DNA from 4 places in the Streptomyces sp. NBC_00271 genome. Region 4 is predicted to be linked to each of the others. Evidence: riboswitches for the same ligand, from Rfam matches in the RefSeq annotation. Region 4 holds a riboswitch; each other region holds the start of a gene.
The links. Region 4 has a riboswitch for cobalamin ahead of OG798_RS34610 (ribonucleoside-diphosphate reductase subunit alpha). Riboswitches for the same ligand answer to the same signal wherever they lie in the genome.
Positions count from the first base shown of each region.

Region 1: linked by a shared signal. The riboswitch ahead of OG798_RS45865 (CbtB domain-containing protein) and the one ahead of OG798_RS34610 (ribonucleoside-diphosphate reductase subunit alpha) in region 4 are both predicted to bind cobalamin.
Region 2: linked by a shared signal. The riboswitch ahead of OG798_RS15950 (cobalamin biosynthesis protein) and the one ahead of OG798_RS34610 (ribonucleoside-diphosphate reductase subunit alpha) in region 4 are both predicted to bind cobalamin.
Region 3: linked by a shared signal. The riboswitch ahead of OG798_RS51570 (CoA-acylating methylmalonate-semialdehyde dehydrogenase) and the one ahead of OG798_RS34610 (ribonucleoside-diphosphate reductase subunit alpha) in region 4 are both predicted to bind cobalamin.

Region 1 covers NZ_CP108070.1:10,078,801-10,082,102, forward strand. The annotation lists gene OG798_RS45855 (phytanoyl-CoA dioxygenase family protein) at 1-340, opposite strand, end outside; gene OG798_RS45860 (MFS transporter) at 422-1,732, shown strand; cobalamin riboswitch at 1,853-2,001, shown strand; gene OG798_RS45865 (CbtB domain-containing protein) at 2,037-2,258, shown strand; gene OG798_RS45870 (CbtA family protein) at 2,282-3,034, shown strand.
Region 2 covers NZ_CP108070.1:3,398,211-3,401,512, forward strand. The annotation lists gene OG798_RS15940 (inorganic phosphate transporter) at 1-1,212, shown strand, start outside; gene OG798_RS15945 (hypothetical protein) at 1,225-1,449, shown strand; cobalamin riboswitch at 1,561-1,701, shown strand; gene OG798_RS15950 (cobalamin biosynthesis protein) at 1,803-2,759, shown strand; gene OG798_RS15955 (cobyric acid synthase) at 2,756-3,302, shown strand, end outside.
Region 3 covers NZ_CP108070.1:11,290,807-11,294,108, reverse strand. The annotation lists partial or broken gene OG798_RS51570 (CoA-acylating methylmalonate-semialdehyde dehydrogenase) at 1-1,482, opposite strand, end outside; cobalamin riboswitch at 1,852-2,025, opposite strand; partial or broken gene OG798_RS51565 (cobalt ABC transporter ATP-binding protein) at 2,200-2,481, opposite strand; gene OG798_RS51560 (GlxA family transcriptional regulator) at 2,900-3,302, shown strand, end outside.
Region 4 covers NZ_CP108070.1:7,589,860-7,593,161, reverse strand. The annotation lists gene mctP (monocarboxylate uptake permease MctP) at 1-889, shown strand, start outside; partial or broken gene OG798_RS34615 (GNAT family N-acetyltransferase) at 1,201-1,476, shown strand; cobalamin riboswitch at 1,529-1,667, shown strand; gene OG798_RS34610 (ribonucleoside-diphosphate reductase subunit alpha) at 1,788-3,302, shown strand, end outside.

The DNA.
Region 1 (3,302 bases), 2.5 Mb from region 4:
TGATGGGTTTCCTCAGGATTTTCCTCATCGTTTCGTCTTGGTAGTGGATGTAGTCGTTGTTGCGTTGGACATCTCCGTCGGCGGGGGTCCAGTCGGCCAGTCGGTCCGGCCGTTTCGGAAGCTCCCGATCGCGCTGACCAGCGTAGTAGCGCTCGCTCGCGTCGGTCAGGGCGTCCACTTCGGCGTCGGTGAGCAGCTTCTCCGACAAATACCAGCCACGCTCCGAATAAAGCCGGACATCTTTCTCGGACGGGAGCAGTTCGACTTCCTCGGCGGTAAGTCCTGAATGGTCGTACATTCCGCGACTCCTGTTACCGTGAATGGGGTGCAACAGCGACATCCACCCGCACGCTAGCGGACCATGGTGCGCCATGCTAGCGTTGCCGTGATTTTTTTCATGAAGACTTGACCGGGGGTTGCGGTGGCCATATTCGACAAGGATATTCGAATCCTGATCGCGGACAACAAAGACTTCCGCAACATCTGGCTCGGAGAAACCTCGGCGCATTTCGGCGGACAGCTGACCAGTTTTCTCCTACCCTTGATCGCGGTCACCTACCTCCATGCGGACGGCACGGGCGTGGGACTCGTCTCGGCGGTGCAGTTCGTCCCCGTCGTGGTGCTCTCGCTGATCGCCGGTGTCATGGTCGACCGGTATCCGCCGCGCCGCACCCTCGTCGCCGCGAGTGTCGCTCAGGGCGCGGCGCTTGCGGTGCTCGCCGCGTTCCAGGCGGCCGACGGGCTGAACTTCGGCCAACTTGTCGTCGCCGCCGCCGTGATCGGTGTCGCCACCGTCTTCTACGAAGTCGCCTACCAGTCCACGCTGCCCAGGCTCCTGCCGCTGAACTCCATCGCCGCGGCCAACGGCCTGCACCAGGCGACGTATTCGGTCAGCACCCTCGCCGGTCCGGCCGCGGCCGGCTTCCTCGTCGGCCAGTTGGGGGCGTCGCCGACCCTGACGGTGGCCGCCGCATGCTCCGCCGGTGCCGCGGTGAGCGGTCTGCTGCTGCGGGGCGTCAAGGCCCCCGAACAGCCACGTGAGTCGGCGCTGAAGGCGATCGGCTCCGGGCTCCGCTACACGTGGTCCCTGCGCCCGATCCGGGACCTGTGCGTTCAGGCCGGCCTATCGAACCTGCACGAGAAGGCGTTCCTGACCGTCTTCCTGGTGTTCGCCGTCCGTGACCTCGACATGAGCGGCACCACCGTGGGCGTGATCACCGGCATCGGCAGTGTGGGGGCCCTGATCGGCTCGCTCTGCGCCACCCGGCTCACCCGACGGTGGGCCGTCGGCGGTGTGCTGGCCCTGGGTGCGGTGCTGGCCGCGGTGGGTCTGCTGCTCGTACCCGCCGTCAGCCAGGTCGGCGGGTACGTCGCCGTGCTCGCGTCGGTCGCCATGATGGTGAACGGCTTCGGCGTCGCACTGTTCAACGTGTTCGCCGTCAGCCTGCGGCAGGCCATTCCGCCGGAGCACCAGATCGGCGCGGTGACCGCGAGCTACCGCCTTGTCGCCCTGGGGACGCTGCCCCTGGGAGCCCTCGTCGGCGGTGCGCTGGCTGACGCCCTGTCACCCGGCACGGCCCTGTGGGCCGTCGGGGTCTCCTACCTGGTCGTCTCGTTCTGGCTCACGTTCTCCCCCCTCCGCGGGGCTCGCACGCTGGAGGAGGCACAGAAGCTCGGTCGTACGACGGACACGCCCGAGTCCCAGGACGCGGACCGGTCCCCCTCGGTCTGAGAGCGAGGCCGGGGCCCCGAACTCAGCCGGGTTCCGCCACGGCTGACCCGCTGTTCACAGGGGACCGCCCACCTGGTGCGAGAGGAAGATCACGCCAGGTGGCGCGGTCTTGGCCCCACACCCGACACGCGGTACGGTCGGTGCGATATCGATGACGGCAAGACGGAAGCCGGTGGGAAACCGGCACGGTCGCGCCACTGTGAACGAGAGGCTCCAGCCCGCTGGGACCCCTTGTGAGTCAGACCCGTAGCCGTCGTCCAGTGCACCACCGAGATGGGACGCGAACTCCCGAGGAGGCCCTGCCATGGCGCAGACCGTCGCCCAGCCGACAACCACCACCCCCGTCGTTCCCGCCAAGCTGCCGCTCAAGGCGATTGCTCCGTGGGCGGTCTTCTTCGGCATTCTGATGCTCGTCCTGCTGTACTTCGTCGGTGCCGAACAGGGCGCCACCTCCGTCGTCTCCGGCTCGGACGTCCACGAGTGGGTACACGACGCCCGCCACCTTCTCGGCTTCCCCTGCCACTGACCGAGGGGAACCCCAGCACTCCCATGAACTCCGCGACGGTAAGAAATCTGCTCGTGCGGGGCATGTTGGCCGGCCTCGGTGCCGGCCTGCTCGCCCTGGTTGCCGCCTACTTCCTCGGTGAGCCGAACGTCGACAGCGCGATCAGCTTCGAGGAAGCCCACTCCCACGAGCACGAGATGGAGATCGTCTCCCGGTCTCTGCAGTCCACCGCCGGTCTCGCCACCGGCGTCCTGGTCTACGGCGTCGCCTTCGGCGGCATCGCCGCGCTGGCCTTCTCCTTCGCGCTCGGCCGCGTCGGCCGCTTCAGCCCGCGGGCGACCGCACTGCTGCTGTCCGGCTGCGCGCTGCTGGCCGTGTACGTCGTGCCGTTCCTGAAGTACCCGGCCAACCCGCCGTCGGTCGGCAACGCCGACACCATCGGCAAGCGGACCACCCTGTACTTCCTGATGATGGTGCTCAGCGTGCTCCTCGCGATCGCCGCCACCATCCTGGGCAAGCGGCTGGCACCCAGGATCGGCACCTGGTACGCCACCGTTGGCGCGGTGGCCGCCTTCGCCGTCGTGATCGGTCTGGCGTACGCGTTCCTGCCGGTCATCAACGAGGTGCCGAAGGACTTCCCGGCCACCCTGCTGTGGCGGTTCCGTCTCTCCGCACTGGCCATACAGACCGTCCTGTGGGGCGGATTCGGCCTGGTCTTCGGCGAGTTGGCCGAGCGCTTGCTGAACCCCAAGCCGGTGACGGCCGCCGCGAGCGGACGGGTCGCCGTCCCCAGCTGACCTGACGCGCCACACGAGTGAAGGCCCCCGGAACCATCCGGGGGCCTTCTCGTGTTGTAAGTCCCCTACCATCGGGGTGTGTTCCGTGGAGAGAGTGGTCAACCGGTGAAGGATTGACGGGAGTTGTTAAGAGTTGAAAGAATCCAGCTCGCTTCGCCGCGTCTGAAGTGAGCGAAGCGACACGAGTGGCTTGGGCGGCATGCCTGCCGCCGGTTCTGCGTCGGGTCATCCCGTTCTGCCGTCCGCGTCGGTCACTCGCGCGCCATCA
Region 2 (3,302 bases), 4.2 Mb from region 4:
ATCGTCACCGCTCTCGTGTTCGATTTCACGAACGGTTTCCACGACACTGCCAACGCGATGGCGACCACCATCTCGACCGGCGCCCTGAAGCCCAAGACGGCGGTGGCCATGTCCGCCGTGCTGAACCTCGTCGGCGCGTTCCTCTCCGTGGAGGTCGCCAAGACGATCTCCGGCGGGATCATCAACGAAGAGGGCATACGCGTCCAAGTGATCTTCGCGGCGCTCGTCGGCGCCATCCTCTGGAATCTGCTGACCTGGCTTCTGGGTCTGCCCTCCAGCTCCTCCCACGCACTGTTCGGCGGCCTGATCGGCGCCGCGGTCATGTCGGCCGGCTGGTCGTCGGTGAACGGCTCGACCGTCGTCACCAAGGTGCTCATCCCCGCGGTCGCCGCGCCCATCGTGGCCGGACTCGCCGCGATGCTGGCCACCCGGCTGACCTACCGGATCGGCAACCGCGCCGACGAGAAGGCGACCGCCAAGGGCTACCGCGCCGGCCAGATCGCCTCCGCCGGCCTGGTCTCCCTGGCGCACGGCACGAACGACGCCCAGAAGACGATGGGCATCATCACCCTCGCCCTGGTCACCGGCGGCGTCATTGCCCCGGGCTCGAACCCCCCGCTGTGGGTCATCGTCTCGGCCGGTACGGCCATCGCGCTCGGCACCTACCTGGGCGGCTGGCGCATCATCCGCACCATGGGCAAGGGCCTCACGGACCTCGCGCCGCCGCAGGGCTTCGCCGCCCAGACCAGCGCCGCGACGGCCATCCTGGCCTCCTCGCACATCGGCTTCTCCCTCTCCACCACCCAGGTCTGCTCCGGCGCCGTGATGGGCTCGGGCCTCGGCCGCAAGGGCGGAGTGGTCCGCTGGTCGACCGCGACCCGGATGTTCGTCGCCTGGGGCCTGACCCTGCCGGCCGCCGGTCTGGCCGGTGCCTCCGCCGAGTTCCTCACCAAGCAGGGCACCTGGGGCATCGTCCTCACCGGCGCCCTGCTCGTCGCCGGGGCCGGCACCATCTGGAAGCTCTCCCGCCGCCAGCCGGTCACCGTCGACAACGTCAACGACGTCGACGCCGAGCCCGCGGGCGTCGTCACCACCGCGATCGCCGCCGTCACCCCGCCGCCCGCGGGCCCCGTCACCGGCGACCTGTCCGGCGACCTGAAGACCACCATCCCGTCCCCGGACGCGGAGCCCACCCGCCCGGCCACGGTGTAAGGACAGAACAGCATGCACATCGACTGGGCAGCCCTCGGCTCCGTCTTCGGAGTCAGCCTCGTGACCACCGTCGGCCTCGTCGGCCTCTTCACCCTCGGCATCGTCGGCCTCTCCAAGCGCGAGTCCGCGTCCGCCCAGGGCGGCTCCGCGACCCTCGCGGTCACCGGCGCGTACGTCTGCTTCGCGGCGTGCGCCGCGGCGGTGGCGTACGGCATCTTCCTGATCGTCGGCAAGTAACCCAAAACGGGCAGCACTTCGAGTGGGGTGCGGGACGGATCACCGTCCCGCACCCCACCTGTATGTGGGCCTTCGCACACTCTCCCCGCGCAGGTCAACGGCAAGTTGACGGGTCTTCCAACCCGTGGTGGACTGCCGGAGCCAAGTACGGCGACAGAAGAGGAAGCCGGTGTGAATCCGGCGCGGTCCCGCCACTGTGACCGGGGAAGGAACTCCCCGGGAGCCAGGAACTCTCCCCGCCGGTCTCGTCGAACCAGGGCGCGGACACCCTGAGTGAGGACATAACGCCATGCGCGGCTGCCCAAGTGCCCTGCGAGCGACGGTTCCACCCGACCTGACGGTCGGCTGACCCCGTGCGTGCCGATCGCGTCTTCGCGTACGGCGCCGCCGCCGGCCTCCTCGGTGACCTGCTGCTCGGCGATCCCCGCCGGGGGCATCCGGTCGCCGTGTTCGGGCGGAGCGCGGCAGCCGTGGAGCGGGTGCTGTGGCGGGACCACCGCGGGTGGGGCGCGCTGCACACCGCTGTGTGCGTGGGAGGTGCCGCCGGACTCGCCGCCGTCGCTTGCCGTGCCGTACGCCCCTCACGTGCCGCGTCCCTCGCGCTGACGGCCGCCGCCACCTGGGCCGTCGTCGGGGGCACCACGCTCGGGCGGGAGGCCCGGGCGATCGGTGACGCCCTCGCGGACGGGGAGATCGAGACGGCCCGGGAGCGGCTGCCGCATCTGTGCGGACGGGATCCCCAGGCCCTCGGCGCCGACGGCATCGCGCGCGCCGTCGTCGAGTCCGTCGCCGAGAACACCTCCGACGCCGTGGTGGGCGCCCTGGTGTGGGGTGCCGTGGGCGGAGTCACGGGGCTCGTCGGCTTTCGGGCCGTCAACACCCTTGACGCCATGGTCGGTCACAGGTCGCCCAGATACCGGCGGTACGGGTGGGCCTCGGCCCGGCTCGACGACGTCGCCGGATGGCCGGGGGCTCGTCTCACCGCCGTGCTCGCCGCCCTCGCGGGTGACAGTCCCCGAGGGGCCCTGCGAGCCTGGCGCGCCGACGCCGTCAAGCATCCGAGCCCCAACGCCGGGCCCGTGGAGGCCTCGTTCGCGGGGGCGCTCGGGGTGCGCCTGGGCGGCACCCTCTCCTACGGCGGGCGCGTCGAGCACCGGCCCGAACTCAACGGCGCCGGACGCGCCGTGCACGTCGACGACATCGAGCGGGCCGTACGGCTGTCACGGCGTGTCGGCTGGCTCGCCCTCGGCGTGAGCGCCGGCGGACGGCTGCTCGCACAGAGGCTTCTCAGGAAGGGGCGTACGTCATGAGCGGCGGGCTGCTCGTCGCCGGGACCACCTCCGACGCCGGCAAGAGCGTCGTGACCGCCGGGATCTGCCGGTGGCTGGTGCGCCACGGCGTCAAGGTCGCGCCCTTCAAGGCGCAGAACATGTCCCTGAACTCGTTCGTGACGCGCGAGGGCGCCGAGATCGGGCGCGCGCAGGCCATGCAGGCGCAGGCCGCCCGGGTGGAGCCGACCGCGCTCATGAACCCCGTGCTGCTCAAGCCGGGCAGCGACCGGAGCAGTCAGGTCGTCCTCATGGGAAAGCCCGTGGGCGAGATGACCGCCCGTGGCTACCACGGTGGGCGGCAGGAAGCCCTCCTCACCACCGTGCTGGACTGTCTCGCCGAGTTGCGGGGCACGTATGACGCGGTGATCTGTGAGGGGGCCGGCAGTCCTGCCGAGATCAATCTGCGGCGGACCGACATCGTGAACATGGGGATCGCGCGCAATGCGCGGCTGCCCGTGCTCGTCGTCGGCGACATCGACCGCGGGGGTGTGTTCGCCTCGTTCTTCGGGACGGTCGCGCTGC
Region 3 (3,302 bases), 3.7 Mb from region 4:
GCCCGAGGGCCAGCGCGAGGTGACGGTCTTCGTACGGGTGTAGAAGCGGATCGCGTCCGGACCGTGCTGGTTGAGGTCGCCGAAGCCGGAACGCTTCCAACCGCCGAAGGTGTGGTAGGCGACCGGGACGGGGATCGGCACGTTCACGCCGACCATGCCGGTGTTCACCCGGCGGGTGAAGTCGCGGGCGGTGTCGCCGTCCCGGGTGAAGATCGCGACACCGCTTCCGTAGACGTGCTCGCTGGGCAGCCGCAGGGCCTCCTCGTAGTCCGCGGCGCGGACCACGGACAGGACCGGCCCGAAGATCTCCTCCTGGTGGATGCGCATCGCGGGGGTGACCCGGTCGAACAGGGAGGCACCAGTGAAGAAGCCGTTCTCGTGCCCGGGCAGGACGAAGTCCCGTCCGTCGACGACGAGTTCCGCGCCCTCCTCGACACCGAGGTCGACGTAGCGGCGAACCCGGTCGACGGCGTCCCGTCCGACCAGCGGGCCGAAGTCCGCCTCGGGGTCGTCACTGCGGCCGATCCGCAGCGAGCAGATGCGCTCCTTCAGACGGGCGACCAGAGCGTCGGCGGTGTCCTCGCCGACCGGGATGGCGACGGAGATCGCCATACAGCGCTCCCCCGCCGAGCCGTACCCGGCGCCGATCAGGGCGTCCACGGCCTGGTCGAGGTCGGCGTCCGGCATCACGATCATGTGGTTCTTGGCGCCGCCGAAGCACTGGGCGCGCTTGCCGTGGGCCGCGGCGGTGGCGTAGACGTACGCGGCGATCGGGGTGGAGCCGACGAAGCCGAGCGCGCCGACGCGGGGGTCTTCGAGGAGGGTGTCGACGCTCTCCTTGCCGCCGTGGACGACGTTCAGGACGCCCGGCGGCAGGCCCGCCTCCAGGAAGAGTTCGGCGAGCCGCAGCGGTACGGACGGGTCGCGCTCGGAGGACTTGAGGATGAAGGCGTTGCCGCAGGCCAGCGCGGGAGCCGCCTTCCACAGGGGGATCATCGCGGGGAAGTTGAACGGGGTGATGCCGGCCACCACACCGATCGGGGCGCGCACGGAGTGGACGTCGATGCCGGTGCCGGCGTTGTCGGTGAACTCCCCCTTCAGCAGATGCGGGATCCCGGCGGCGAACTCCACCACTTCCAGGCCGCGTTGGACGTCGCCGTGTGCGTCGGCGACCGTCTTGCCGTGCTCGGAGGAGAGCAGCCGGGCCAGCGCGTCCCGCTCGCCCTCGACGAGTTGGAGGAAGCGGAGGAGGACGCGGGCACGGCGTTGCGGATTCCACTCGCCCCACTCGCGCTGCGCCGTCGCGGCGTCGGTGATCGCCGCCTCGGTCTCAGCGCGGTCGGCGAGCGGGACATGGGCCTGCACCTCGCCCGTGTTGGGGTCGTAGACGTCGCCGTAGGACCCCGATGTTCCCGGAGTGTGCTTGCCGCCGATGAAATGGCTCAACTCACGCACGGTGGCGCGGTCGTGTTCACGGACCATGGGTGCCTGCTCTCGTCAGGTGGGATCCCGGGGATGGCGCGCCGACCAACGGCACACACGGGCAGGGCCTTGTGCGTGCGGGGGTCGCGCGAGACGGCATGGGGCAGAGAAGGGTCGTTCAGACCGCGCGGATCGCGTCAGCGCGTGCCCGAGCCGCGGGACGCACGGGACTCGACGTCCGTACCGCGGGACGCGTGACGGTCCGCACCTGCCCGGCAGGGCGCGTGACGGTCCGTACCCGTCCGGCAGGACGCGTGACGGTCCCTACCTGCACGGCAGGACGCGCGGCAGTCGATGCCCGTCGGGCCGGATCACCAGGGTCGTGGGTGCACACTGATGCCATGCGTGTCTGCTCCATCCTCGTGGACAACACGGAACAAAACCGCGGCCGGTATCCTGACTCCCGGATCAGCGCGCGCCGTCCGCCTTCCCGACATCTCGCTCGTCAGTGGCGTCCTGCTCGACGACGTACTCCCCGGTCACAGTGGCGGGACCGTGCCGGATTCACACCGGCTTCCCTGCACCGCGGGCATTCCTCACGAGCATATAGTTGGACGTCCTAGTAAATCCACCCCGACACGCCCTCGGATGAGTCGGCCGAGCTCAACGACCGCGGGAATCGGACAGTTTCGGGCCGGCGAAGCGGACCGGGGCCTGGAATCTGGCGCGGCGGGCGGCGCGGCGGAAGGTGGTCAGCACCGTCGAGGACCACGACCCGATCCGATCCGCGGCCCGGGCGGCGAACTCGGCGTCGTGCGGGGAGATGACGACGGTCCGCCCCTGTGCCGCGAGTGCGTCGACGATGCGGACCAGCTCCGTCTTCGCCCGGTAGTCGAGCCCGCGGGTCGGCTCGGCCAGGAGCAGCGCGCGGGGCGCCGCGGAGAGTTGGATCGCGAGTACCAGGGCGCGTTTCCGCCCCTCGGACAGACCGCATGGATGGCTCGCGTGACGCGCTGCGCCATACGCGGTGAGGCCGAGGACAGCGCGAGCCATGGCTCCGTCCTTCGAACACACGGTGGTAGAGCGCCGTGAACGTCACAGCGATAGAGCGCGCCGAGCACGGCGGCTGAAAGGCTGTGCCTCCCAGCAGGGAGCAAACCGGTCGTGGCTTCGGTGGGGGTCACTGGCACATGATGAGCACAGGGAAATCCGACGACTGGGCGGACCGGGGTCGGATACGGCCCTTGGACCGGGCCCGTGCAGCCCGCGGCACCTGTCAGGACACGCCCTGCCGCATTCCCCAGGGCACGCAATGATGCGCACCTGGCAAGCGGGGTCGACTACGTCGGCGCCTGGGCCGTCTGCCAAGCTCTCGCCCCGATCCCGAGGCAATGCGGCGGCGGCATGCCAGCAGGCACGCCATCACCAACACCCTGTCGATCCAGTGTCCGCACCGCGCACAGCCCGGAGGCATCCGATGAACCACAAGCGCCCGGCAATGGATCCGCTCATCGTGACCGTGCTGGTCTTTCCGGGTGTGCGGCTGCTCGATGTGACCGGCCCCATCGAGGTGTTCACGACGGCGAACGAGTTCGGCGGGCGTTATCGGGTGCAGATCGCGTCCGAGGACGGGGCGGAGGTCATCACCTCCGCCGGGATCCGCCTCAGCGCCGACCTGTCCGCAGACGACGTACAAGAACCGTGCGACGTATTGGTGATCCCGGGCGGCCCGGAATGGGAGACGCTGATCAAGGACGACACTCTTCTGGATTCGGTCCGGCAACTGAACGACAAGAGCCGCTGCACGGCATCGGTGTGCACAGGGGCGTTCCTGCTGGCCGCAGCCGGACTTCTCAACGGCCGCCGCGCCGCGACGCACT
Region 4 (3,302 bases):
GCTCGTGCCCGCCCAAGCGGGCCAGTGGACGTACGCCACGCTCGCGCTCGGCTCGGCGCTCGCGCTGTTCATGTACCCGCACTCGATCACGGCGACGCTCTCCAGCCGCAGCCGTGAGGTGATCCGCCGCAACACCACGATCCTTCCGCTCTACTCCCTGATGCTGGGGCTGCTTGCCCTGCTCGGGTTCATGGCGATCGCGGCCGGGGTCAAGGTCACCAACGGCCAGCTCGCCATACCCCAGCTCTTCGAGAACATGTTCCCGGACTGGTTCGCGGGGGTGGCCTTCGCGGCGATCGGCATCGGAGCGCTCGTGCCGGCGGCCATCATGTCCATCGCGGCCGCGAACCTCTTCACCCGCAACATCTACAAGGACTTCATCAAGCCGGACGCGACTCCGCAGCAGGAGACCAAGGTTTCGAAACTGGTGTCGCTCCTTGTGAAGGTGGGCGCGCTGGTCTTCGTCCTGACGATGGACAAGACGGTCGCGATCAACTTCCAGCTCCTGGGCGGGATCTGGATCCTCCAGACCTTCCCGGCGCTGGTCGGTGGCCTGTTCACCCGCTGGTTCCACCGCTGGGCGCTGCTCGGTGGCTGGGCGGTGGGCATGCTGTACGGCACGCTCGCCGCGTACGGGGTCGCCTCTCCCACCCAGAAGCACTTCGGCGGCAGCTCGAAGGAGATCCCGGGCATCGGGGAGATCGGCTACATCGGTCTGACGGCGTTCGTCCTGAACGTCGTGGTCAGCGTCGTCCTCACCCTCGCCCTCCGCGCCTTCAACGCGCCGGACGGCGTCGACGAGACGTCTCCGGAGGACTACACGGCGGACGCGGGCGACCCGGGCGTCGAGACGGAGCTCCCACCGGCCACGGCCGGTTCCACCCACTGAGCCCGGGGGCTGCGCCCCCAGACCCCCGGGTGAGCGTGTTGGCTGCGGGTGGGTGGGGGCTTGGCGCGCAGTTCCCCCGCGCCCCTGGGGCACGGGGCTGCGCCCCGGTGCCCCAGGCTTTTAGGGGCGCGGGGAACTGCGCGACCAGCCCCCACCGCCCCGCAGCCGAAGAACCGCGCCAACAACCCCCACGGGCCGTCGGACACAAATCCGGCGGCCCGTTCCGCACCCTGTTGCGCACTCGCCGGCATGGACATCCGCATCGGAGAAGCCCACCGCCGCGGAGGTCCTCGTCGCCATCGACCACGACCGACCTGGCTTGCCCCGGCGAAGCCGAGATCCGCATGCTCGCCGTCGCACGCGAGTCCCGCGGCCGAGGCGCCGGCGAGACCCTCGTCCGCGCCCGCGTCGACCCCGCACGCGCCACCGACGGCTGCGTACGCGTCGTGCTCTCCACCCAGCGCACCATGCACGCCGCCCACCGCATCTACGAACGCCTCGGCTTCACCCGCACCCCCGACCGTGACTGGAACCCGCTCCCGGACCTCGACGACATCACTCTCCTCACCTACGAGTTGACACTCTGACACCGGCACGACACAACATCTGGTGGTGTCACGGCAGCCCGGCACAAGATGTATGCTCATGCTCGCTGTCGCCGCAGGGGAATCCGGTGCAAATCCGGAACTGTCCCGCAACGGTGTACTTGTACGTGTTCGCACGCCCGCGCCCATGTACTCGCGTCAGTCCGAGGACCTGCCGACAGCGCGCCCGGCCATCCGGCCCGGGTGCATGACGTCCGGGCCTCGCGGAATGGGCCGGTGGACGCGACGCCGTGTGCGCTCGTGAGCTGCCCTGCCCTCCGCCAGGCCCCGTGCCGAGCGAGGGAGAGCCCCAAGTGACCATCGCGCCAGCCGACCCGGCTTCAGCTACCGCTTTCGCACAGCAGGAGCGGAAGCAGGTCCTGGTGGAGACGGACGGTCCCGGTACCACTCTGCTGCGTACCCTGACCGACCTCACCGCCGACCTCCCCGACGCCGACCCCGGCCGGGTCGCCGCCGCCGCGCTGCGCGGCCGGTCCGCGCACGCGGACGACACGGAGCTGCGCGAACTGGCCACCGAGGCGGCCGCGGGCCTCATCTCCGAGGACCCCGTCTACTCCCGGCTGGCGGCCAGGCTGCTGACGATCAGCATCGCGGCGGAGGCCGCCTCGCAGGGCGTCACGTCCTTCTCCGGGTCGATCGCCACGGGTCACCGCGAGGGCCTGATCGCCGACCGCACGGCGGAGTTCGTCCGGCTGCACACGGCCCGGCTGGACGCGCTGATCGACACCGACGGCGACGACCGCTTCGGCTACTTCGGCCTGCGCACCCTGCACAGCCGCTATCTGCTCCGGCACCCGATCACCCGCAAGGTCGTCGAGACGCCCCAGCACTTCATGCTGCGCGTGGCGTCGGGCCTGGCCGAGGACGACACGAACCGGGCCCTGGACGAGGTCGCGGCGCTCTACGGGCTCATGAGCCGCCTCGACTACCTCCCCTCCTCCCCCACGCTGTTCAACTCCGGTACGCGGCACCCGCAGATGTCGTCCTGCTACCTCCTCGACTCCCCGCTGGACGAGCTGGACTCCATCTACGACCGCTACCACCAGGTGGCCCGCCTCTCGAAGCACGCGGGTGGCATCGGACTTTCGTACTCCCGGATCCGTTCGCGCGGTTCGCTGATCCGCGGTACGAACGGGCACTCCAACGGGATCGTCCCGTTCCTGAAGACCCTCGACGCCTCGGTCGCCGCGGTGAACCAGGGCGGCCGGCGCAAGGGCGCGGCCGCGGTCTACCTGGAGACCTGGCACTCCGACATCGAGGAGTTCCTGGAGCTGCGCGACAACACCGGTGAGGACGCCCGCCGTACGCACAACCTGAACCTCGCGCACTGGATCCCGGACGAGTTCATGCGCCGGGTCGACACCGACGGGCAGTGGTCCCTCTTCTCGCCCTCCGACGTGCCCGAGCTGGTCGACCTGTGGGGCGACGAGTTCGACGCGGCGTACCGCAGGGCGGAGGCGGCCGGCCTCGCCAAGAAGACCATCCCGGCCCGTGACCTCTACGGCCGCATGATGCGTACCCTCGCGCAGACCGGCAACGGCTGGATGACCTTCAAGGACGCCGCCAACCGCACCGCCAACCAGACGGCGGAGCCGGGCCACACCGTCCACTCCTCGAACCTCTGCACCGAGATCCTGGAGGTCACGGACGACGGGGAGACGGCGGTCTGCAACCTCGGCTCGGTCAACCTGGGCGCCTTCGTGGTCGACGGGGACATCGACTGGGAGCGGCTGGACGAGACGGTCCGCACCGCCGTCACCTTCCTCGACCGTGTCGTCGACATCAACTTCTACCCGACCGAGCAGGCC